Regions from separate parts of the Micromonospora sp. NRRL B-16802 genome, predicted to be linked through region 1. Evidence: riboswitches for the same ligand, from Rfam matches in the RefSeq annotation. Region 1 holds a riboswitch; the other holds the start of a gene.

Region 1 (12,031 bases):
GGGCGCGGCCCAGCATGTCGAGGCCGACGGCGTCGAGCTTGAGGCCAACCTCCTCGCTGATGACCTGACCACCGGTGAGGATGGCGATGTCGGCGAGCATGGCCTTGCGGCGGTCACCGAAGCCCGGCGCCTTGACGGCGACCGACTTGAAGGTGCCCCGGACCTTGTTGACGACAAGGGTGGCCAGGGCCTCGCCCTCGATGTCCTCGGCGATGATCAGCAGCGACTTGCCCGACTGCATGACCTTCTCGAGGATCGGGAGCAGGTCCTTGACCGACGAGATCTTGCTGTTGACGATCAGGAGGTAGGGGTCGTCGAAGACGGCCTCCATGCGCTCCGGGTCGGTCATGAAGTAGGCCGAGATGTAGCCCTTGTCGAAGCGCATGCCCTCGGTGAGCTCAAGCTCCAGCCCGAAGGTGTTGCTCTCCTCGACGGTGATGACGCCTTCCTTGCCGACCTTGTCCATCGCCTCGGCGATGATCTCGCCGACGGTGCTGTCACCGGCGGAGATGGAGGCGGTGGAGGCGATCTGCTCCTTGGTCTCGACGTCCTTGGCGAGCTTGGACAGCTCCTCCGAGACGCTCGCGACAGCAGCCTCGATGCCCCGCTTCAGGGCCATCGGGTTGGCGCCAGCGGCCACGTTGCGCAGACCCTCGCGAACCAGAGCCTGGGCCAGGACGGTCGCCGTCGTCGTGCCGTCACCGGCAACGTCGTCGGTCTTCTTGGCGACCTCCTTGACCAGCTCGGCGCCGATCTTCTCGTACGGGTCCTCGAGCTCGATCTCCTTGGCGATGCTCACACCATCGTTGGTGATGGTGGGGGCACCCCACTTCTTCTCGAGCACCACGTTGCGGCCCTTCGGGCCGAGGGTCACCTTTACGGCGTCGGCGAGCTGGTTCATGCCTCGCTCGAGGCCGCGGCGAGCCTCTTCGTCGAACGCGATCATCTTGGCCATACGGCGTTGTCCTCCTGGACACTCACGGGCCACCCGAGATTGTGCCCCGGATGGGCCGCCTGGTGTACGCACCTTGGGACGTCGCCACCTGGCGACGACGACGTCCTTCGGCCGGGCCGGATAGCCCGCGACGACCGGCCATGTGCCGCCCCGGTGTCTCCACACCGGTGCAACCTGGCCCCACCGTCCCGACCATTGGCACTCACAGTGTGCGAGTGCCAATGCCTTTTTTAGCACTCTCACCTGCCGAGTGCAAGCACGATGGGGCCGCTCAGCCGAGTTCCGCGGCCAGTCCGGCGCTGTTCACCGGCCCCTCATGGGCCCGCTGCTCGGTGTACGTGACCAGCAGGCCGACCAGCTGGACGAGGTAGGCCGGCAGGGCCAGGACCGAGGTGACCGCGATCACGACCACCACGCCCACTGCGGAGCCCGGCGACCCGAATGGATCCGTACCGAAGGGGGCGGTGCCCACCGACTCCAGGGCACCGGAGATCAAGCTGACGACGAGCACCACGCCGCCCACCAGCGCCACCCGGCCGAGCATCATCCCGAACCGGTCGTGGAACATCCGGAACGACCGGCCGATCGGGTTCTGCCGTTCGAAGAGGTAGACCGGGCCGGCCATGCTCAGCGCAAACGCCAGATAGATGCCGGGCAGTACGCAGAGACAGATACCCACGCCGACGAGCAGGCCCGTCACCAGCGTCCAGCCCCACAGGCCGAGCGCCCGGCGTACGCCGTACCCCAGCGCCGCGTCGAGGCTGGCCGGCCTGCCGGCGGCCTGCTGGGTGATCACCCAACTGCCTGCGGCCCACCCGATGGCCTGCACCGCACCGATGAGCAGGCTGCCGACGATCAGCACCACGGCGAAGGTCAACAGCTCTGTACCGAAGTTGTCCGGCAGCCCGGCAGCCGGGTCAGGGGGCTGCGTGTCCCACCCGGCTGACGGGTCCAGGGCCAGCGAGATGATCGCCAGGGCGGCTGCGGGCAGCACCTGGGTGAGCAGCAGAATCGGCACCAACTGCCGCCAGCCCCGCCGCAGCCCGCCGTTGAACCGTTGAAGCCAGCCCGGAAGACCGGCACCCGGTGGCGTGACCAGCGGGTCGTTGGGGTCGATGCCGGGTGGGTACCAGCCGACCTGCGGCCCCGGATACCAGTACTGGCCGCCGTAGGGACCAGCGCCGGGCGGGTAGCCGCCGGTGGGCGGGAAGACCCAGCCCTGCGGGGGTGGACCGGCCTGCGGACCCCAGCCGGCCTGCGGGTCACCCCAGCCCTGCGGCGGCGGACCGACCTGCGAACCCCCGCCCGCCTGCGGGTCACCCCAGCCCGCCGGCTGACCCCACCCACCCTGCGGGGCACCCCACCCTGGCGGCGGGCCGGCGGGCAGCTGACCTGCCGGTTGGCCCCAGCCACCCTGGGCGGCGTCCCACCCGGGCTGCTGACCGGGGTACGCGCCGGATGTGGGCGTCGCACCGGGCTGGAGCGGATCGGACGGACCCGGCTCCCCCGGCCCGATGGGCGGGTTGGGCGGGGGCGGCTGGTCAGTCATGAACCCTCCTCAGCATTGGCTGGAACGGTTCACGATCTTCCCGGGTGGGCTTCGTCGGCGCAGCCCCGACCCGCCGACGACCGGGCACGATTCAGCGCCCGGCCGGGCGGATGGGGTGCGGGGCTGCGCTCAGGCGACGACGCGCACGTGCTCGGCCTGCGGACCCTTCTGACCCTGGGCGATCTCGAACTCCACCCGCTGACCGTCGTCCAGCGCCTTGTAGCCGTCCATCTCGATCGCGGAGAAGTGGACGAACACGTCCTGACCGCCGTCGACGGCAATGAAGCCGTAGCCCTTTTCGGCGTTGAACCACTTCACGGTGCCCTGTGCCACGGTGCACTTCCTCACTCTGCGCGGCGTTGCCTGGCCCCGGCGCACGGCAGGGCCGGACGCCTCCGGCCCACCGCTTCAGCGATCGACGACGGCCGCTGAAGGGGGTGACCGAAATCGCACGCTACACGAGGAGTGACGGCCGCGCACGACCACAAATCGGGCATATTCCTGACCCTTCCCTCAGCACGCCTGACGGTGGCGACAACCCCCGCTTGATTTACGCCCGTCGTTGCGCAGGTGGCCGCTGCCGACCCTGATCAACCACCGCGGGATGCGCGTGGGCGTGCCGAGGATCCAGGTGGGAACGGGCCAGGCGCGGTCCGGAAAACGGCTTCTGCCCCTGTGGTAGGCATGCAGACATGACCACCGACACCGACTCGGCCGCCGTTCGACAGGCGAAGATCCGTCGGGTCCGGCCGGAGGATGCCGGCCGGATGCGGGCCCTGCGCCTGGAGATGCTCGCCGACGCGCCGTTGGCCTTCCTGGAGACCCTGGCGGAAGCGGCGGCCCGGCCGCACGCCGAGTACGCGGCCCGGATCGCGTACACCTCGATCGGGTCCGACACCGCGCAGTTCGTCGCCGATCCCGGAGGTCGGCTGGTCGGGCACGCCGGTGGCACTGTGGCGCCGCGCGAGGCCGACCTGACAGTGATCTACGCGGTCTATGTCACGCCGACCTGGCGGGGCAGCGGCCTGCTCGGTGATCTGATCGACGAGGTGGCGGCCTGGTCGCTGGCCTGCGGTCGGCCGGAGTTGATGCTTGAGGTGGTGGTCGGCAACGACCGCGCCTGTCGCGCCTATCAGCGGCTGGGCTTCAAGGACACCGGGGTACGCGTGCCCCACCCCACGATCCCGGCCCTGACCGAACTACAGATGCGCCGCCCCGCCAAACTGCCACTGCAAAACCGCGTGCTGATCTGACCACCCAAGCAGGCTTCGACAAGCGTGCCCACAAAGGGTTTCCGGGGCAGCCCGACCCGCGCAGGGATCAAGCCTGACCGCCCGGAGCGGGTCGGGCTGCCCCGGAAACCCCAACCGCAACCACAATCAGACGTGACGCCGCGACTGCACCACCCGGAACCGGTTGGCGACATAAGCCCCGTCGGTCAGCGCCGAGTTGGCCGCCGCGTTCGCCCCGCTGCCGTGGAAGTCGGAGAACGCCGCGGACTGGTTCACGAAAACCCCACCGGTCAGGTTGCAGGACAGGTGCACCCCGACGTCGACGGCCACCGCCTCGGCGGCGTCCAGCACTGCTTCGTCGGTCGAGTAGACCGCCGCCGTGAGCGCGCCCTTCTCGCCGACGGTCCGGCGCATCAGCTCCAGGCTGTGCGCCGTGGAGTCGGTCGCGATGGCGAACGAGATGGGCCCGAACCACTCCCGGCCGTAGGTGTCCGCGTCGTCCGCGGCCAGCTTCACGATCGTCGGGGTACGCACCACGGCGTCGGCGTACGACGGGTGCGCGACGGCCCGCGACTCCAGGATGGGCTCGCCGACCTTTGTCACCTCGGCCAGCCGCTCCAGCACGCCGTCGTTGACGATGGCGCCGGTCAGCTCGACGCCCCGCGCCGGGTCGGCGGTGAGCTTGCCGACCGCCGCGGCGATGCCGCCGGCCACCTCGTCGAAGCTCTTGTGGCCCTGGTCGGTCTCGATGCCACCGGCCGGGATGAGGATGTTCTGCGAGGTGGTGCACATCTGGCCGCTGTAGAGGGTCAGCGTGAAGCCGAGGTTGCGGCACATGCCGGCGAAGTCGTCGGTGGAGTCGATCACCACCGTGTTCAGCCCGGCCTTCTCGGTGTAGACCGACGCCTGCCGGGCGTGCGTCTCCAGCCAGTCGCCGTACTCGGTGGACCCGGTGAAGTCGACGATCTTCACGGACCGGTGCAGGGCCAGGTCGCTGGCTAGCTTTTCGCCAGGCGCCTCGGCGGCCAGCAGGATCAGGTTCGGGTCGAAGCCGGCCTCGGCGAGCACCTCCCGGGCGTACTTCACTGTGACGGCCAGGGGCAGCACCGCGCGCGGGTGCGGCTTGACGATCACCGGGTTGCCGGTGACGAGCGAGGCGAACAGCCCGGGGTACGAGTTCCACGTCGGGAAGGTGTTGCAGCCGATCACCAGCGCCACTCCACGGGGCACCACGTGGAAGGTCTTCGTCATCCGCAGCGGGTCGCCCTTGCCCGCGGGCTTCTCCCAACCGGCCGTCTGCGGGTGCCGGGTCATCTCGGCGTACGCGTACGCCAGCGACTCCAGCGCCCGGTCCAGCGCGTGCGCGCCGCCGGCCTGGAAGGCCATCACGAACGCCTGCCCGCTGGTGAACTGCACAGCGTTGGCAAGCTCGAAGATGTGCTTGTGCAACCGGTCGAGGATCTCCAGGCAGACGCCCACCCGGGCCTGCGGGCCGGCGTCACGCCAGGCCGGCAGCGCCGTCGAGGCAGCCCTGATCAGCTCGTCGGTGCCGGCGTGCGGGTAGCGCACGGCCAACTCCACACCGAACGGGCTCGCCTCGGTGGAGATCCGCCGGCCCGTGCCGGGCTGGTCGAGGGGGAAGTCCCCACCGAGGTACGCCTCGAAGGCGGCCTTGCCGTCGGCGGCGGCGGTCTCGCCGTACACCCGGGGGCTTGGGGATTCTGGGTACGCGGACCAGTAGCCCCGCTCCGTGATCGCGGTCAGCGCACGGTTGAGGGTGTCGGCGTGCCTGTCGTACAGGGGATGCGGGGTCTCCGTCATGCCGCCATCATGCCTGAGGACCCCGCACGAGCAGTAGCGCCGATCGCCCGTCAGAGGGTGAGCTGCCAGTTGTTCCAGGAGTCCACCGGGCGGAAGCCGAGCCGCTCGTTGATCGCCACCATGTAACTGTTGCTTGCCGCGTTGAAGGTGTCGACGACGCGTACCGCCGGCTCGTGGGTGAGCAGGTGATGCAGATTTTCGATCTTGGCGAGCAGACCGAGCCGGTGCCCACGGTGAGCGGGGTCGACGATGGTGATCTGCTGGAAGGCGTGCCAGTCTGCGCTGGCGCCCACGTCGAGCAGGGTCCAGGCGACAAGCCGACCGGACGCCTCGTGTCGCATCCCGAGGTGGTAGCGCCGCCGGCCCCTGGCCTCCAACGCCCGGTCGGTGCCCCGGATGCGTTCGGCGTCGACCTGCTCCGGCTCCCACTGCACGTCGCCCATTGGCGCGTCGATGAGCAGTCGGCCGTCCAGATAGGCGATGTCCGCCAGGTACTCCGTCGGGGTCGCACCCTGCCAGGTGACGGACTGATAGCCCTCGGCCATGGTGTGGGCCTCGGCGAGCGCAGCGCGCAGCGCGACCCGGTCGATGCTGTCGATGTCGAGTCGGCGACGCACGTCGACAAGCGCGGCCTGGGCTCCTATCGTGGCGGCGAACGCGTCACCCGCCACTGATCGGGGCGGCCCGTCGGGCATCGTGGAGACGGTCATCCCGACCACCCGCTTGCGTCCGTGCTCGCGCAGCAGGCGTACCCCGTACTCGTGCAGTGCCCGGCCGACGCCGCGACGCCGCAGCTCGGGATGCACCGTCAGCTCGACTGTCGCGTTGTCGGTGTTGTCGAGCTGGGGCAGGTCCAGTTGCAGGTAGCCGGCCGGTACGCCGTCCAGCCGGGCCAGCGCCCAGAGCGACTCGGTGCCGGGCATCGGCGTGTGGAACAGCGCGTCGAAGCGACGCCGGCAGAACGGCGGGAAGTCCGGCATGTCGACGTCGTTGGCGGCCGCGCCGATCCGGTACGCCTCGTCGACAGCGGCCCGGTCGGCGCCGTCGAAGGACGCGATCGTGATGCTCATGCCGGCGAGCCTGTCACCGGGAAAAGCGATCGGGCCACCGAATTAATCCGGTGGCCCGATCGGACGTGGTCGGGAGGGACACTCGCACAACGCCTCCGGCGTTGGGTCGCAAGAACTTCAAAAGTCTCCGGCGAAATGCCCTCCCGCACGGAGCATCTTGCGCCGTCCGGTTCCTGTCGTCAAGTCCGCAGCGGCGGGTTTTCTACACTCACTGCGAAAAGCCAGTTACAGGGCGGATCGGCCCGATCCCCCGTCCGGGCGATCCCCCGCCCCCGACCGGCGGTGGACGTCAGCCGAGGAGACCGGCGTCGCGGGCGGCGCGCAGAGAGGGCTTGATGTGGTGGGTCGGGCCGACCTGACCGGCCACGGCGTCGATGGTCTTCAGCCCTTCGCCGGTGTTGAACACGACAGTCTCGGCCGTCGGGTCGAGCCGACCGGACTCGACAAGCTTGCGCAGTACCGCCACGGTGACGCCACCCGCGGTCTCGGCGAAGACCCCGGTGGTGCGGGCCAGGTCGCGGATGCCGGCACGGATCTCGTCGTCGTCGACGTACTCCATCCAGCCGCCGGTGCGACGGACCGCCTCCAGCGCGTAGAGGCCGGCGGCCGGGTCACCGATGTTGAGGGACTTGGCGATGCCTGTCGGCTTGACCGGGGTGATGGTGTCGGTGTCGGCGTGCAGCGCCGAGGCGATCGGGTTGCAGCCGGCCGACTGGGCGCCGAAGACCTTCCAGCCACCGGCCGGCGCCTCGACCAGGCCGATCTCGACAAGCTCGGAGAACGCCTTGTCAATCTTGGTGAGCAGCTCGCCGCTGGCCATCGGGATGACCACCTGGGCGGGGATCCGCCAGCCGAGCTGTTCGGCGACCTCGTAGCCGAGGGTCTTGGAGCCCTCCGCGTAGTACGGCCGGACGTTGACGTTGACGAACGCGGTGTCCTCGAACTCGTCGGTCTCGACCAGCTCGCCGCAGAGCCTGTTCACGTCGTCGTACGAGCCGTCGATGGCGACGAGTTCGCCGCCGTAGACGGCGGTGGTGATGACCTTGCCCTGTTCCAGGTCGCTGGGGATGAAGACAATCGAGGGCACCCCGGCCCGGGCGGCGTGCGCGGCCACCGAGTTGGCCAGGTTGCCTGTCGACGCGCAGGCGAACCGGGTGAAGCCGAGCGCCTTGGCGGCGGTGAGCGCCACCGACACGACCCGGTCCTTGAACGAGTGGGTGGGATTGGCGCTGTCGTCCTTGACCCAGAGCGGCGCGGTGATGCCCAGCTCGGCGGCGAGGTGCGGGGCCGCCACCAGCGGCGTCAGACCGGGGTTGACGGTGACCCGGGTGGCCGGGTCCTGACCGGCGGGCAGCAGCGCGGCGTACCGCCAGATGTTGTTCGGGCCGGCCTCGATCTGCTCGCGGGTGACGGTGGCTAGGGCGGCGGTGTCGTAGTCGACCTCCAGCGGGCCGAAACACTCGTAGCAGGCGTGCTGCGCGGCGAGCGGGTAGCGGGCCGAACAGGCGCGGCAGACCAGGGCGCGGGCGGGGCTGGCGGAGGTGTCGATGCCGGAGGCGGCGAGCGTCGACGTCATGTCGAGAGTCCTCTCATCTTTCCCCGCATCGCACGGTGCGGCAGGGACGGAATTGGCACCTGCCCCACGGGTCGCTCAGCGGTGAGCGCGCGGGGTGGTTGCCGGGGCGTCGTCGGGCCGTATCCCTCAGCCCCTCTGGATGAGGTATTCAGTTGTGCCGCCGATTCTAGGCACCGGCGGCCGTCGCATCCAGCGCTGATCCCACGCTGTGAGCTAACCGACCAGGCCAGGACGGGTGACGAGCACGGCGCGTCGCCGGGGCCGCCTCGTCGAGGCCCCGGCGACGCGCGGTGGGAGTGCGGTCAGACCGGTACCGAAGTGGGCTCGGCGATCGGCGCGGTCAGAGTGGCGGGGCGACGCCGGGCCAACAGCGAGTCGAGCGCCCAGGAGCCTGGGCCGAGCACCGCGACCAGCAGGAAGGACCAGCAGAAGAGCGCGGACAACTCACCGCCGTTCTGTAGCGGCAGCAGGCCGTCCGGCTGGTGCACGACGAAGTAGGCGTACGCCATCGAACCGGAGGCGAGAATCGCGGCCGGTCGGGTGAAGAGACCGACAAGCACCAGCGCACCGCAGATCAGCTGAATCAGCGCGGCCCACCAGCCTGGCCACGTGCCGAGGGGTATCGCCTTGCCGGTCACGGGGTTGCCGCCGAACAACCCGAAGATCGAGGACAGGCCGTGCAGCGCGAACAGCAGGCCGGTCACGATGCGGAACAGGGACAGGATCGGCCCGCCGAGCCGAGAGACGTTCATGGAACCTCCCATAGATGGATATCGATACCACCCATCATGGAGCATGAATCCATCGAAGTTAATAGATTCCTTGCTAGTGGGAAAATCCCTGCTCGGAACAAGCCGGGCGTGATCGCCTCCTGTGGGAGCGCTCCCGCAACCGACGGTACCGTTCCGCGCGCGGTCCGTACACCCTGTCGGCCTCGTCGATAGTTGCGGCGGCACGTTTCCGGCTTCCCGGAAATCGCGCATCCCACCCGACCGACGCCCCAGGAAGCGAGTCGATCGAGCGGTGGCGTCAGGTGGCCGCTACGACGTGATGTCCTTGCGGGTGAACCGCCAGAACGCCAGCCCCCAGAACAGCGTCGCGTAGCAGATCGCCGAGATGCAGCCGCGCACCACGTCGTCGGTCTGCACCGGGGTGGAGAGCAGCCCCAACCAGGCGGTGCTGAAGTGGGTGGGCAGGAAGTCGCGCAGAGCCCCCAGGGCGGTGATCTGGTCCAGGATGCTGGACAGGATCCACAGCAGCACGGCGCCACCGACAGCGCCGAGCGCGGCGTCCGTCGTCACCGACAGCAGGAACGCCAGCCCCGCCACCACCAGGAGTACGACCGCCAGGTAGCCGAGCACGGCGAGCAGCCGGAGCAGCCCTTCGGTCGGCTCCAGCTCGGCGGCGACAGTGCTGCGCAGCGGCGACCAGCCGTAGCGCAGGGTGCCGGCCACCAGCGCGGTGCCGGCCAGCAGGAGCAGGGCCAGCCCCGAGTACGCGAGCGCGACCACGAGCTTCACCGTGAGCAGCCGGGCACGGGGCACAGGGACGGCCAGCAGGTAGCGCAGACTCCCCCAGCTCGCCTCGCTGGCCACCGTGTCGCCGCAGAACAGCGCGACGACCACCACCAGCAGGAACGACGCCGACACGAAGATCGAGAACAGGGTGAAGTTGAGCCCGCCCGAGGTGGCCAGCTCGACCAGGCTGGAGAACTCGTTGCGGCCGTTGTCGTCGTCACCGCCCGAGTCGAACTGGAACGCGATCAGGATGATCAGCGGCAGCAGCACCATGAACCCGAGCGCCAGCTGGGTGCGCCGCCGGGACGCCTGCCGGCGGAACTCCGCAGCGAACGGCATGGTGGCCGACGGCCGGTAGCCCCGGGCCGCACCGGCCGGATCGGTGACGCCCGACGGCGTGTCGACGGAAGAGCCAGCCATCACCGGTCACCGCTTCCCCGAGAGTTCTCGCCCACCAGGGCGAGGAACGCGTCCTCCAGGCGGCGCCGGGGCACCACCCGGTCCACTCCGATGCCGGCGCGTACCAGCTCGGCCACCACCTCGCTGCGGGCCGTGCCGTTGGTGTCGACCACCAACTGCCCGTCGCTCTCCGGCAGCACCCGTACGCCGTGCAGGCCGTCCAGCACCTGCCGCGCCGCCACCGGGTCGCTGACATCGAACAGCACGCTCGGCGACTCCCCCACGATCTCCTCCACCGGCCCGGACGCCACGATCCGGCCCTTGTTCACCACCACCGCGTGGGTGCAGGTCTGCTCCACCTCGGCCAGCAGGTGACTGGAGACCAGCACCGCGCGCCCGTCGGTGGCGTACCGCTGGAGGACTCGGCGCATCTCGGCGATCTGCGGCGGGTCGAGCCCGTCCGTCGGTTCGTCGAGCACCAGCAACTCGGGCAACCCGAGCATGGCCTGGGCGATCGCCAGTCGTTGGCGCATGCCGTGGCTGTAGTTCTTGATCTTCCGGTGCACCGAGTCGCCCAGCCCGGCGATCTCCAACGCCGCGTCGAAGTGCGCGTCCTCCCACGGCCGCCCGGTCGCCCGCCAGTACGCCTTCAGGTTGTCCAGGCCGGACAGGTGCGGCAGGAAACCGGGCCCCTCCACGAGCGCGCCGATGCGGGAGAGCACCGGTGAGCCGGGCACCAGCCGCCGACCGAAGACGTAGATCTCACCGGCGGTCGGCTGGGTCAGCCCCATCAGCACCCGCAGGGTCGTGGTCTTACCGGCCCCGTTGGGCCCGAGCAGGCCCACCACCTGCCCCGGATGCACCTCGAAGTCGACGTTCGACACGGCCACGAAGCCGTCCGCGTACTCCTTGCGCAGGGCGCGCACGGCAAGCGGCGTGTCCGCGTACTCCGGATGCACCGAGCGGTCCTGGCGGCGGTGGCGGCGGCGGACCACTGCGACGACCACGACGAGCCCGATCGCGATGGCCGCGAGCAGGCCGGCGAGCACCCAGCGCCACACGGTCGCGGCAGTGGGGATCGCCTCTCCGTCGATCGTGGGCAGGCTCACCGCGCCGTCCACCGCAACCGTGTAGACGGTGGGCTCGGCCGGAGTGGTGTACGCCTGGTCGGACGTGGCGACCACAAGGCGCAGCCGGTGTCCGGCCTCGACACGGTGGACGATGCCGGGCAGCGTCACGGTGACCGGGCGGGCATCCTGCACCTGCTCCGGCAGACCGGTGAGCCGGACCGGCGCGACCAGCCCGTTCGACAGGGTCGCGGCGCCGTCCTTGTCGACGTCGTAGAGCTTGACGAAGAGCACCGCCTCGCCGGTCGGCGACGCGGCCCGCACTGTGACTGTGGGCGCGCCCGCCACGTCCACCGCCTCGGTCAGCGGCGTCGACTCGAACCGGGCGTGCTGGCCCGGAACGTCGCCGGCCACCCCGCCGAGCAGCGAGGTGAGCCCGCCGGCGAACGGGATCGAGGAGATCGCCGCCGGATTGCCGTTCGGCGGGTTCGCGATCGGCTGCGGCGGGCCGGCGACGGTGACCTCTCGGCGGCTGTCGCCGTCCAGGCCCGGATAGTCGGTGGCGCGGAAGCCGGTGGCGACCAGACCCCTGTCGAGCGCGTCGAAGCCGGCGATGCGCGACCAGGTGAAGTCGTCACCGGGCGCGTCGCCCTCGCCCTTGACGTAGTGGTCGAGCCACTGGACGGTCAGGAACTTCACCCGGTCCGAATCCGAGCGGGGGCCAGCGCCGCCGTCGTGACCGCCGGTGAACCAGGCGACCCGCACCGGGGTGCCGGCGGCGGCGATGCCCTTGGCGTTGGCGTCCGCCTCGCCCAGGGGAAAGAGAGTGTCCGCCTCGCCCTGCA
Region 2 (12,031 bases), on a different contig from region 1:
GCTCTCGCCGGTGGCGACCCTTGTGCTGGTGCTCGTGACGGTGCTGGGCGCGCTGCCGGTCTACCGGCGGGTGGCGGTGGACAGCCCGCACGGTGAGGGTTCCATCGCGATGCTGGTACGCCTGCTGAGCTACTGGCCGGGCAAGCTGTTCGTGCTGGTGCTGCTCGGTTTCGCGGCCACCGACTTCATCATCACCATCACCCTGTCCGCCGCCGACGCCACGGCGCACCTCGACGAGAACCCGTTCTGGCCCAGTGGTCTCAAGGGTCACGAGGTGCTGCTCACGCTGCTGCTCGTGGCGCTGCTCGGCGCGGTGTTCCTCAAGGGCTTCGGTGAGGCCGTCGGGATCGCCGTCGTCCTGGTCGCTGTCTACCTGACGTTGAACGCCGTGGTGATCGTCGACGCGCTGTGGCGGGTGGTGACCCATCCGAGTGCGGTCGGGGACTGGACCACAGCCCTGACCACCGGGCACGGCGACCCACTGATGGTCGTCGCGCTGTCCCTGCTGGTGTTTCCGAAGCTGGCGCTGGGCCTCTCTGGCTTCGAGACCGGCGTGGCGGTGATGCCGCACATCCGGGGGGACCCCCAGGACTCGGAGGACCGTCCGCTGGGCCGGATCCGGGGCGCGCGTCGCCTGCTCACCACCGCCGCCGCCACAATGAGCGTCTTCCTGATCACCAGCAGCGTGACCACCACAGTGCTGATTCCGCCCGAGGCGTTCCAGCCGGGTGGTCCGGCGAACGGGCGGGCCCTCGCCTATCTGGCGCACGAGAATCTCGGCCAGGTCTTCGGCACGGCGTACGACCTGTCGACGATCGGGATCCTCTGGTTCGCGGGCGCCTCGGCGATGGCCGGCCTGCTCAACCTGGTGCCCCGCTATCTGCCCCGGTACGGCATGGCGCCGGCCTGGGCGCGGGCGGTCCGGCCGTTGGTGCTGGTGTTCACCGGCGTCGCGTTCCTCATCACGATCATCTTCAGGGCCAGCGTCGACGCGCAGGGCGGCGCGTACGCCACAGGGGTTCTGGTCCTGATCACCTCGGCGTCGACGGCGGTGACCCTCGCGGCACGGCGGCGCGGGCAGCGCGGGCGCATGATCGCGTTCGGAGTCATCGCCGTCGTGTTCGTCTACACAACGGCGGCGAACGTGGTGCAACGCCCCGACGGCGTCAAGATCGCCGCCTGCTTCATCGGTGCGATGATCCTGGTGTCGGCGCTTTCGCGGGTGCTGCGGGCCTTCGAGTTGCGTGTCGACCGGGTCGAGTTGGACCCGCTCGTGACGGCGTTCGTCGCCGAGCGTGCCGGGCGTCGGATCCGCCTCATCGCCCACGAGCCGGGGCGGCGCGACCTGGCGGAGTACCGCGACAAGCTGGCGCAGACCATGGCCGACAACGACTTCCCCGACGACAGCGATGTCGTCTTCGTCGAGGTCCACGTCACCGACCCGTCGGATTTCGAGACCGGGCTGCTGGTGCGCGGCAGTGTGGCGCACGACCGCTTCCCGGTGCTCAGCCTGGCCAGTTCGTCGGTGCCCAATGCGCTGGCCGCCCTGCTGCTGGAGATCCGCGACCGCAGCGGTCGGCGCCCCCACATCTACTTCGAGTGGACCGAGGGCGGTCCGGCCCGCAACGTCCTGCGTTACCTGGCGTTCGGGCAGGGCGAGATCGCCTCGGTGACCAGGGAGATCCTGCGCCGCCAGGAGCCCGACCCGACGCGCCGGCCGCACGTGCATGCCGGCTGACCAGGCAACGGACGGTGAGCGTGGTCATATCGGCTGGACGGCGGGCCGGGGTCTGCTGCTAGCCTCGGCGCAGGTCATGAGTGCCAGCGCGAAGCCCCGGCTTGCTGGCCGGCAACCCTCCTCCGCGGTGGGGTGCCCCGGGTGAAGACCAGGCACCGGCAGGACGCCGGTGCAAGCGTGGCCTGGCACCCAGGTCAGCACAGACCCGGGAGACCTCTATGCGCATCCTCACCACCGATCCACACGCCGACGGCGCGGACTTCCGCGCAGGTCGGGTCACGCCGGTACTGATCCGGCGACGGCACGTGGACATGATGCGGGTGTGCAGCGCCGCCTGTCGCGGCCGCGCAGCGCACTAGCGCACTCCCCCTTTCCAGGAACCACACCAGCGGTACGCCCTCATCGGGCGCACCGTGGGCGGCGCACGTCCACGCCCGCCCCTGACGCGACCTTCGGAGACACTCGTGCGATTCCTTCCTGCCCTGACCCGTGCCGCCGCTGTCGGTGCCGCCGCGATCCTCGCCGCGACCGCCCTCACCGCCTGCGGCTCCGACGACTCCTCGTCCGAGGCCACCGCCAACCCGTACAACCTGGCGCAGCCCGGCGTGCTGCGGGCCGGCACGCTGTCCGACGCGCCGCCGAACGTGTTCCTCAAGGACGGCAAGTTCACGGGCTTCGACAACGACCTGCTCACGGCGGTCGCCGACAAGCTCGGCCTGAAGGTCGAGTTCGTCGGCACCGACTTCTCCGCGCTGCTGTCCCAGGTCAACAACCGCAAGTTCGACGTCGGCAGTTCCTCGATCACCATCACCGAGGCGCGGAAGAAGACAGTCGACTTCGGCAACGGCTACGACTTCAGCTACTTCGGTCTGGACGTTCCGGCCGGCTCGCCGATCACCGGCTTCGACCAGCTCGCCGGCAAGCGGGTCGTCGTGGTGCAGGGCACCGTCCAGGACGACTACGCCACCGGCCAGAAGCTCGACCCGGTCCGCGTGCCGGACTACAACGGCGCGGTCAACCAGCTCAAGGCGGGCACCGCCGACGCGTGGATCGCCCCCGCGGAGATCGGCGACAAGTTGGCCGCCGAGAGCAACGGCAAGATCACCGTGGCGGCGAAGCAGCTCAGCAACTCTCCGACCGCGTACGCGGTGGCCAAGGGCAACGACAAGCTGCGCGAGGCGCTGAACAAGGGCCTCGACGAGGTCATCGCGGACGGCACGTGGAGCCGGTTGCAGGCGCAGTACTACCCGGGCCGGCCGGTTCCGGAGGACTTCAAGCCGGGCAGCGGCACGGTGGCAGTGCCGTCGGCTGCTGCGTCCGCGTCCGCCGCTTCCTGACGGCGTACCGGTGACGAGCGAGCAGGGCGGTAGGAGAGGCGACCGATGGATCCGTTGAGCACCCTGTGGGAGACCTTCTTCGACTGGAGGTCGATGCGCGAGGCACTGCCCGACATGCTGACCGTCGGGCTGCCCAACACCCTGATCCTGGCGGTCTCCGCCGCCCTGCTCGGCTCCGTGCTGGGCCTGCTGCTCGCTGTCGCCGGCATCTCCCGCAGCCGGTGGCTGCGCTGGCCGGCGCGCGTCTACACCGACATCTTCCGCGGGTTGCCGGCGGCGGCCACGATCCTGCTGATCGGCGTCGGGCTCGCCCCGCTGGGAATGGAGATCTGGGGGCCCGACCCCTACCCGCTGGGCATTCTGGCGCTGTCGCTCATCGCGTCGGCGTACATCGGTGAGATCTTCCGCTCGGGCATTCAGTCGGTGGAGGCCGCCCAGTTGGAGGGCGCTCGCGCGCTCGGCTTCTCCTGGGCCGACTCGATGCGGCTGGTGATCATTCCGCAGGGCATCCGGCGGGTCCTGCCCGCCTGGGTCAACCAGCTCATCGCGCTGATCAAGGACTCCAGCCTTGTCTACTTCCTCGGGCTGGTGGCAAGCCAGCGGGAGCTGTTCCGGATCGGGCAGGACTACGCGGCAAACACCGGCAACCAGTCCGCGCTGCTGCTGGCCGGGCTCTTCTACCTGGCGTTGACAGTCCCGCTGACGCACATCGTCAACTGGATCGACCGGCGGCTGCGCCTCGGCCGGCCGGCGACCGCGCCACCAGACGACGACGAGGACGAGCTGGCGCTTGCCGGCATTCCGGAAGGAGACCGCCGATGAGCATCGCGACGACCACCTCGGTCAGCCTCGACGCGCGGGACGTACACCTCGCCTTCGGGCCCAACCGGGTGCTGCGCGGCGTCGACCTGACAGTGCCGCGCGGTGCGACGGCCTGCGTGATCGGGCCCTCCGGTTCGGGCAAGTCCACTCTGCTGCGTACCCTCAACCGGCTCATCGAGCCGGACCGCGGCGACGTGCTGCTGGACGGGCGCAGCGTGCTGGGCGACGACCCGGACGCGCTGCGGCAGCGGGTGGGAATGGTCTTCCAACAGTTCAACCTCTTTCCGCACATGAGCGTGCTGCGCAACATCACCCTCGCACTGCGCCGGCTGCGCAAGCTCAGCGAGGACGAGGCGGTCGCGGTCGCCCGCGCCCAGTTGGAGCTTGTCGGGTTGGCCGGAAAGGCCGACGCCCGGCCGACGCAACTCTCCGGCGGCCAGCAGCAGCGCGTGGCGATCGCCCGGGCGCTGGCCCTGCGCCCCGAGGTGATGCTTTTCGACGAGGCCACCTCGGCGCTCGACCCCGAGCTGGTGAAGGGCGTACTCGGCGTGATGGCCGACCTCTCCGCCGGCGGAATGACGATGGTGGTGGTCACCCACGAGATGGGCTTCGCCCGGCAGGTCGCCGACACCGTCGCCTTCATGGACCGGGGCGTGGTGCTGGAGGCTGGCCCACCGGAGAGGATCTTCGAGGGGGCCGAGCATCCACGGCTGCGCCGGTTCCTCGACCAGGTGCTCTGAGCCGCGCTCGACCAGGTGCTCTGAGCCGCGCCCCGCAGGGCAGCGTCAGTCCTCGGGGCCGCGCCCCAGCAGCCGGATCTCCTCGTTGTCGAGCGTGGCCTGCAACTCAAGCAGCACGAGGTCGTCGATCTCCCGCCTGTCGCGCATTCGGGTGACCTCGCGCCGCTTGTGGGCGAGAAGCCCGAGGCGCAGTTGGCGTTCCAGGTCACGCTCCTCGGCCGTCTCCCCACCGCCCTCCTTCACGTCCGCCAGGTGCCGTTGGTATTCGGCCTCCAAGCGGCGAACCGCGTCCTCCCCGGCACCGATCTCCGCGGCGACCTGGGGCATCGCGGACAGGCCGACCTCGGTGGCGCGCAACCGCGCCTGCCGCAACTCGTCGTCGCGTCCGGGGTCACCGCCCAGCCCCGCCCAGCGCACCACAAGTGGCAGGGTGGTGCCCTGCAACAGCATGATCAACACGATGGTCAACGCGGTGACGAAGATGATCAGGTCGCGTTCGACCACCGGTCGGCCGGCGACAGTCACCGTCGGGACGGCCAGGGCCGCAGCCAGCGAGACGGCTCCCCGGAACCCGGCCCAGCCGGCGACGGTGCCGACCCGCCAGCGGGTCGACACCGACTTTCCGTCGTCCGACATTTGGCGACGCAGCAGGGACACCGACTCGCTCGTCAGGTAGACGAACAGCAGCCGCGTGGCGATCACGACCGAGGCGACCACCACCACGATCACCAGAGCCCGTCGCGGCGAGGTGCTGGTCATGCCCTGGACGGCCCGGGGGATCTGGGTGCCGAGCAGGACGAACAGGCCGCCGTTGATGAGGAACGTGGACAGGTCCCAGAACGCGTAGGCCAGCACGCGGGAGCGGGCGCGGATCACCCGTGGGCCGGCGTAGGCGAGGACCAGGCCGGCGACGACCACCGCGAGCACACCGCTGGCGTGCACCGAGTCGGCCAGCAGGAACGCGCCGAACGGCGTCAGCACGCTCAACGCGCCCTCGCGCAGCGGATCGTCGAGCCGTTTGCGAATCAGCACCACGAAGCCGCCCACCAGCAGCCCGGCGAGCACCCCACCGGCGCTGGCGCCGACGAACTCCTCGCTGATGCCCAGCACACCCGGCTCGGCGGCGCCGGTGAGCAGACCCACGGCCACCGCGAAGATCACCAAGGCGGTGCCGTCGTTGATCAGGCTCTCCGCGTGCAGGGTGGTGAGGAGCTTGCGGGGCAACCGCTTCGCCAGGCCGGTGACCGCGGCGGCATCGGTCGGCGCGAGAACCGCGCCGAGCACCCACGCGGCAGCGGGGTTCACCCCGAGCGCCTGCGCGGTCAGCGACACCGTGACCATGGTGAGCAGCACGAGCACCACGGCGAGCAGCCCGATCACCGGCAGGTTGGCCCGGATCTCGCGCAGGCTGATGGTGAGGCTCTCCCGGTAGAGGATCGCCGGAAGGAAGATCAACAGCACCAGGTCCGGTTCCAGGGTCACCTCGGAAAACGGCGGTGTCAGCCCGAGCAGGACTCCCAACGCGATGAGCAGGATCGGCGGCGCGACCCGGTACCGGCCGCCGAGGGTGGTGCCGATCAGGACTGTCATGCCCAGCACCACGATCAGGACAAGCGCCTCCACGCGTACCTCCCTCGATCCGTGGCGACGACGGCACCCGCCGGTGCCTCCATCTGACCGCACGCCGCCGGACGGTTCCACGAGAACCGGCAAGTCGACCGGCCGCCGGAACGCGGCAGCACCCCTTGTCGGTCGACGACGGCGCTCCGGTCAGGCCGACGACAGCGCGCACGCCACGTCACCGGTGTCGGTGGCTGCGACGCTCACGGTGAATGCCGGCGGCGCGCACAGAGCGGGTCGGCGGCGACACCGCAGGCGCGGGCGGCGACGGCTCAGGCGCGGGCGCGGGCGGTGACGGCTCAGGCGCGGGCGCGGGCGGTGACGGCTCAGGCTCAGGCGCGGGCGCGGGCGGTGACCGCTCGGGCGGTACGGAGGTGGTCGGCCGCCTCCTCGGGGCGGCCCAGCGCGGCGGCCAGCGCGGCGAGGTGACCCGCTACCGGGCCGGCGGTGAGGATCCCGCTGCCGGCGGCCAGTTCGGTGGCGGCCGGGCGGAGCGCGGCGGCGACATACTCCATGGTGGATCTGTCGTCCACCGCGAGCGCCGCCTGGGCGAGGAGGCAGAGCCGGGTCTCCCGCAGCAGGTCGTGCGGACCGTCCGAGAGGGTCCGCAACGCGCTGCGGGCCGCGTCCCGGTCGCCCGCGGCGGCGAGCAGCAGCGGTCGGACCCACGGTTCGTGCGGCCCCCAGTCCAGGCTGGCCCGGTCCTCGGCGTCCAGGACCGAAACCGGGCGCGCCCCGTCGACGAGCCGCACCGCACCGGGCGGCTGGGCCTCACCGAGCAACCACGCCGCACCCACCGGCCCGGCAACCGGTCCTCCGACGTCGGCCGGTCGATCGGCACGCGCCGGTCGATCGGCAGCCAGCGGATCGGCGCTGGCGGCGGCGTCCAGGTGCAGGCCGAGCAGCGCGAGCGGGAGCAGCCCACGGGTCAGGCCCGGCATGTCGTCGGCCGGCAGCCGGTCGGCAGCCGCCCGGTACGCGTGCGCCGCAGCGGCCCGGTCGCCGTCCAGGGCGAGGCGCAGCGCGGCGTACCAGCCGGTGAAGACGCCGACAAGCGGCAGCTCGTACCGCTGGGCGAGGCGGTCGGCGGCGCGCGCGTGCGCGTCGGAACCGGCCCGGTCGGCGTGCGCGCAGCACGCCTGGACCAGGACGAGATGGCCCAGCACCTCGAAGGTCACCAGTTGGTGCCGGGCGGCAACGTCGATGAGCTGCTCCCCGATCCGCGCCCGCTCGGCGGCCAGCCCGACCCTGTCGAAGGCGTGCATGAAGCGCGCGTTGAGCGCGAAGGCCAGCAGCCCGGCGTCCCCGGCGGTCCGGGCGATCGTCTCGGCCTCGGTGGCGGCCCGGCGACCACGGTCACCGGTGCTTCCGCGTAGTTCCAACGCGAGCGTGCTGAGCAGCCGGCTGCGCTGCGCCGAGCCGGTCGAGCCCAGACCGGCCAGGGCGTGCTCCGCGGCGCGGACGATCCGCTCGGAGAGCAGGTCGTCGTCGTTGCGGGTCCAGATGGCGGGTACGTCGAAGCCGGCCAGCACCGCCGCCGTCAGCCGGGGATCGCCGACGGTTTCGGCGTCGGCGATCGCTCCGGCCCGGTACCGCCGCGCCTCTGCCAGCCGGCCCGTCACCGCCAGCGCCCGCCCGAGGCCGAGCACGGCGCTCAGCCGCTCGCGCCGCTCGGTCCCACCAGCCCTGTCGTACGCCTCGATGACCTGCGCCCACAGCCGGGCCGCCTCGTGCGGGTTCCCAGCCCGCTCGGCCAGCTCGGCGGCGGTACGCGCGTAGCCCGCGGCCCGGTGGGCGGCGTCCGGTCCACCCGCGCGCAGCAGGTGGTGCGCGAGCGCGGCCGGGTCGACCGGCTGGCGCTGTTGCAGCACGTCGGCCACCGAGGCGTGCCAGGCGGCGCGGCGGGGCGCGGACAGGTCGGCGTAGAGGGTGTCGCGGACCAGGATGTGGGTGAACCGTAGCTGCCCGTCGGACTCCCGCTCGGTCAGGAAACCGGCCTGCAACGCGCGGTCCAGTGCGTCCAGCACCGTCGTCGGGTCGTCAGTGAGCGCGCCGAGGACCTCCGGGTCGAGGTCGCGGCCCAGCACGGCCGCCTGCCGCAGCACGGTACGGGTCGGTTCGGGCAGCTGCCCGACGCGGTGCCGGATGACGTCGCGCACTCCCGGTGGCACCGCCGCCAGCGCGACAGCGCCCTCGCCCGCGTACAGCTGGGCCAGCTCGCGTACGAAGAACGGGTTGCCGCCGCTGCGGTGGTGGATCAGCCGGACGGTCGGCGGGTCCAGCTCCACCCCGGCGACGGCACGGGCCAGTTCGCCGGTCGCCTCGTCGGACAGGCCGGCCAGGTACTCCCGTACCGGTTCCAGGCCTGCGGAGCGGGCCAGCGCGGCGGTCAGCTCGGGGTTGATCTCGGTGGCCCGGTAGGTGCCGAGGATCAGCACCGGCCCGGTCGCCGGCTGCGGGCCGGTGAGCAGCCCGGTCAGCAGGTCGAGCGTGTCCCCGTCGGCGCGGTGCAGGTCGTCCAGGACAAGCAGCAGCGAGCTCCGGTCGGCGACGCCCGAGAGCAGCGACGCCACCGCGCGGTGCCTGCGGAACCGGGCCACCGCCGGATCGCCAGCACCCTCGAACCCATCTTCGGCCGGCCCGGCCAGCGCCGTCGGCCCGGTGAGCGCTGTCGGCCCCGCCAGCGTCGGCCCGGTGAGCGCGTCGGTGATCTGGGTCCACGGCCAGGCCGCCGGGGCGCCCTCGTACTCCGGGCTGCGACCCCACGCCGTCGTCCAGCCCTCGGCGGCGAGTCGGCGGGTCAACGCCTCGGCCAGCGCGGTCTTGCCGGCGCCCGGGTCACCGCTGAGCAGGGCGAGCGCGGGCCGACCGGCGCGGCCGACGGCCTCGGCGGCGTCCCGCAGCCGCTGAAGTTCCGCGTCCCGGCCCACGAACGGCCGTTGCGGCGCCGAGCCGACTCGACCAGGTGGCGGCGGCGAGCCGACTCGCGCGGACGGCGACGTGGACCCGACTCGCCCGGACGGCGGCGGCGCGGTGCTGGCGATGGTGAGGTGGGGCGCCTGGGCCAGGATGTCGGCTTCCAGCTGCCGCAGCTCGGGCCCCGGGTCCAGGCCCAACTCGGCCACCAGGACGTCGCGCGCCTGGCGCAGAGCGGCCAACGCCTCGCCCTGTCGACCGGAGCGGTACCTGGCGACCGCGAGCAACCGCCAGGCGTCCTCCCGCAGCGGATGGTTGGCGAGGTGGGCGGGCAGGTCGGCGGCTGCCTCGTCCGGCCGACCCAGCGCCAGCAGCGCCTCGGCGCGTCGCTCGACGGCGAGCATCCGCAGCTCGTCCAGCCGGTTGATCTCCGCGGCCGCCCAGATCTCACCCGCGCAGTCGGCGTACGCGGGCCCGCGCCACAACTCCAGGGCCGCGTCCACGGCGTCCAGGGCGGGTGCGGGCAGTCCTGCCGTGAGCAGCTGTCCCGCCTCGCCGACCGCAGCCTCGAACCGCCAGGCGTCCACCGCGTCCGGGGCGGCCCGCAGCACGTACCCGGTGGGTTCGGTGACCAGGAGCCGGGGTGGCTGCCGGGGCGGCCGGTCCGGCTCCAGCGCCCGCCGCAGGTCGGCGACGAAGGTGCGGATGGCACCCACCGCGCCGTCGGGAGGGCTCTCCCACAGGTCGTCGACGAGGCGTTCCACAGGCACGACCCGGCGCCTGGCGATCAGCAGCCGGGCCAGCACGGTGCGCTGCCGAGGCCCCTTGAGCGCGACCGGGCCACCTTCCGTCGTGGCGGTCACCGGCCCGAGCACGCCGAAGGTCACCGCCTCGGGTGCGGCCTGCTGCCTGGTCACAGGACCAATCTAGGCGGGCGTCCCGGGCCACCTCGGCCGACCGGTACTGATCCGTCGCTGACCGGTCGCTGATGCCCACCGGCCAGGCTCGATCAGGTACGACGGCGACGGGCACCCGCCACCGCCGACCCCGCTCATCAGAAAGGTTCCCCGTGGACCCGAGGATCAACGGTTTCGACTACCGCCGCATCACCGTCGCCGACGGCGTGACGCTCAGCGCCGCCGTGGGCGGCTCCGGGCCGGCGATCGTGCTGCTGCACGGTTTCCCGCAGACCCATCTCATGTGGCGCCACGTCGCGGCCGACCTGGCCGCCGACCACACTGTCATCTGCCCCGACCTGCGCGGGTACGGCGACAGCGACAAGCCCGTGGACACCGACGGCGAGGCGTACGCCAAGCGCACCATGGCGGCGGACATCGTGGCGCTGGCCGGCGCGCTCGGTCACGAACGCTTCGCGCTGGCCGGCCATGATCGGGGTGCCCTTGTCGCGTTCCGGACGGGCCTGGACCATCCGGCGGCCGTCAGCCGACTCGCCCTGCTCGACATCCTGCCCACCCTGGACATGTGGGACGTGCTGCACGGCGTCTCGGCGGCCGTGGCGTTCCACCTGTACCTGATGGCGCAGCCGCAGGGCCTGCCCGAGCAGATGATCGGCGGCAGCCCGGACGCATTCTTCGGCTACTTCCTGGACCTGTGGGCACGCGATCCGGAGGCGATCCCCGCCGACGTACGGGCCGCGTACCTGCGCGCTTCCCGGGAGGCGGTTCCCTCGATCGTGGCCGACTATCGGGCGTCCGCCGCGGTCGACGTCGCCCACGACACCGCCGACCGGGCGGCTGGCAACCAGCTGCGGATGCCGGTGACGGTCCTCCAGCAGGACTGGGGTGCCGCACTGGGCTACGACGCGGCAAAGGTGTGGCGGGCCTGGGCGCAGGATCTGGAGCACCAGACCGTCACCTGCGGGCATTTCATGGCCGAGGAGGCGCCGGCCGAGGTGGTCCGGGCGCTGCGCGCCCTGCTGCGGCGATAGATCGACAACCGCCCATGACTTTCAGTTAGATTCCCGACACGTATAGTTATGGAAGGGAGGTGGCCGGTTCGCCGGCCCTCCCCCTGCCACGCTGCGCGCAGCCCGGCCGGAGCCCTTCGGCACCCCATCTGACCTGCGGATACACGACGTTACGCAAGTGGACGCGAACCGCCCGCCGGTGATACACAGGCAGATACCGGCCAGCCAACGACGGCGAGTCGCTCACCTCCTCGACCATCGACCGTCCACACGCACCGCCTGGACGAAGGCCGCCGACGGACCGCGCCGCGAACGCGGGACCAGCAGCACGGCACATCCCCCGGCGGGCGGCGGGTGACCACGGTCCTTCGACCAGGGAGTTGCCGTGGGAATTCTGCGAGTCCGGGCCAAGCACCAGCCGTTCGAGGTGGCCGCTCTGATCACGACGTCCATCTGCGGTGTCCTGCTGATGACGCTCGACGCCCGACCACCGTCCGTCCAACTGTCAATGCCCGAACCCATCCAGCTCGGCTGGGAGGTCTCCCTGATCGTCGTCGGGGTGGCCGGGCTGTTGGGCATCCTGTGGCCCGGTCGTCTCTCCACCGGCCTCGGCATCGAGTTCGCATCCGTTCTGGTGCTCGGCACCATCACCGGCATGTACGCAGTGGCGCTGGTGGCGGTGTCGGGCCAGCAGGGCGTCGTCGCGGCGTCGCTGATCAGCGCGGTGCCTGCGGGGTCGTTCTGGCGGGCCGCCCAGATCGCCAACGACCTGCGCTGCCTGGCCTACGGCCACCAGTGCACGACCCACCGGCGGGTCGTGGGAGGTGTCACGTGATCTCAGCACCGACCCCCGAGGCGCCGGGCTGGGTACAGGTGCTGATCAGCCTGCTCGGCATCCTCGGCGGGAGCACCGGCCTGGCCGCCATCGCCA

What was found. A riboswitch is a leader RNA that binds a small molecule or an ion and turns the genes downstream of it on or off. The one in region 1 is predicted to bind S-adenosylmethionine.
Region 2: another riboswitch for S-adenosylmethionine. It lies ahead of ADK66_RS05260 (ABC transporter substrate-binding protein); the one in region 1 lies ahead of thrC (threonine synthase).

The regions. Positions count from the first base shown of each region.
Region 1 covers NZ_LGEB01000053.1:321,637-333,667, forward strand. The annotation lists gene groL (chaperonin GroEL) at 1-955, opposite strand, end outside; gene ADK66_RS11835 (hypothetical protein) at 1,227-2,504, opposite strand; gene ADK66_RS11840 (cold-shock protein) at 2,634-2,837, opposite strand; gene ADK66_RS11845 (GNAT family N-acetyltransferase) at 3,197-3,757, shown strand; gene paaN (phenylacetic acid degradation protein PaaN) at 3,884-5,557, opposite strand; gene ADK66_RS11855 (GNAT family N-acetyltransferase) at 5,608-6,627, opposite strand; gene thrC (threonine synthase) at 6,917-8,203, opposite strand; SAM riboswitch class I at 8,214-8,349, opposite strand; gene ADK66_RS11865 (DoxX family protein) at 8,506-8,955, opposite strand; gene ADK66_RS11870 (ABC transporter permease) at 9,244-10,140, opposite strand; gene ADK66_RS11875 (alpha/beta fold hydrolase) at 10,140-12,031, opposite strand, start outside.
Region 2 covers NZ_LGEB01000024.1:98,825-110,855, forward strand. The annotation lists gene ADK66_RS05255 (hypothetical protein) at 1-1,738, shown strand, start outside; SAM riboswitch class IV at 1,811-1,922, shown strand; gene ADK66_RS05260 (ABC transporter substrate-binding protein) at 2,203-3,075, shown strand; gene ADK66_RS05265 (amino acid ABC transporter permease) at 3,121-3,897, shown strand; gene ADK66_RS05270 (amino acid ABC transporter ATP-binding protein) at 3,900-4,637, shown strand; gene ADK66_RS05275 (Na+/H+ antiporter) at 4,683-6,260, opposite strand; gene ADK66_RS05280 (BTAD domain-containing putative transcriptional regulator) at 6,590-10,090, opposite strand; gene ADK66_RS05285 (alpha/beta fold hydrolase) at 10,243-11,121, shown strand; gene ADK66_RS31285 (hypothetical protein) at 11,486-11,935, shown strand; gene ADK66_RS05295 (hypothetical protein) at 11,932-12,031, shown strand, end outside.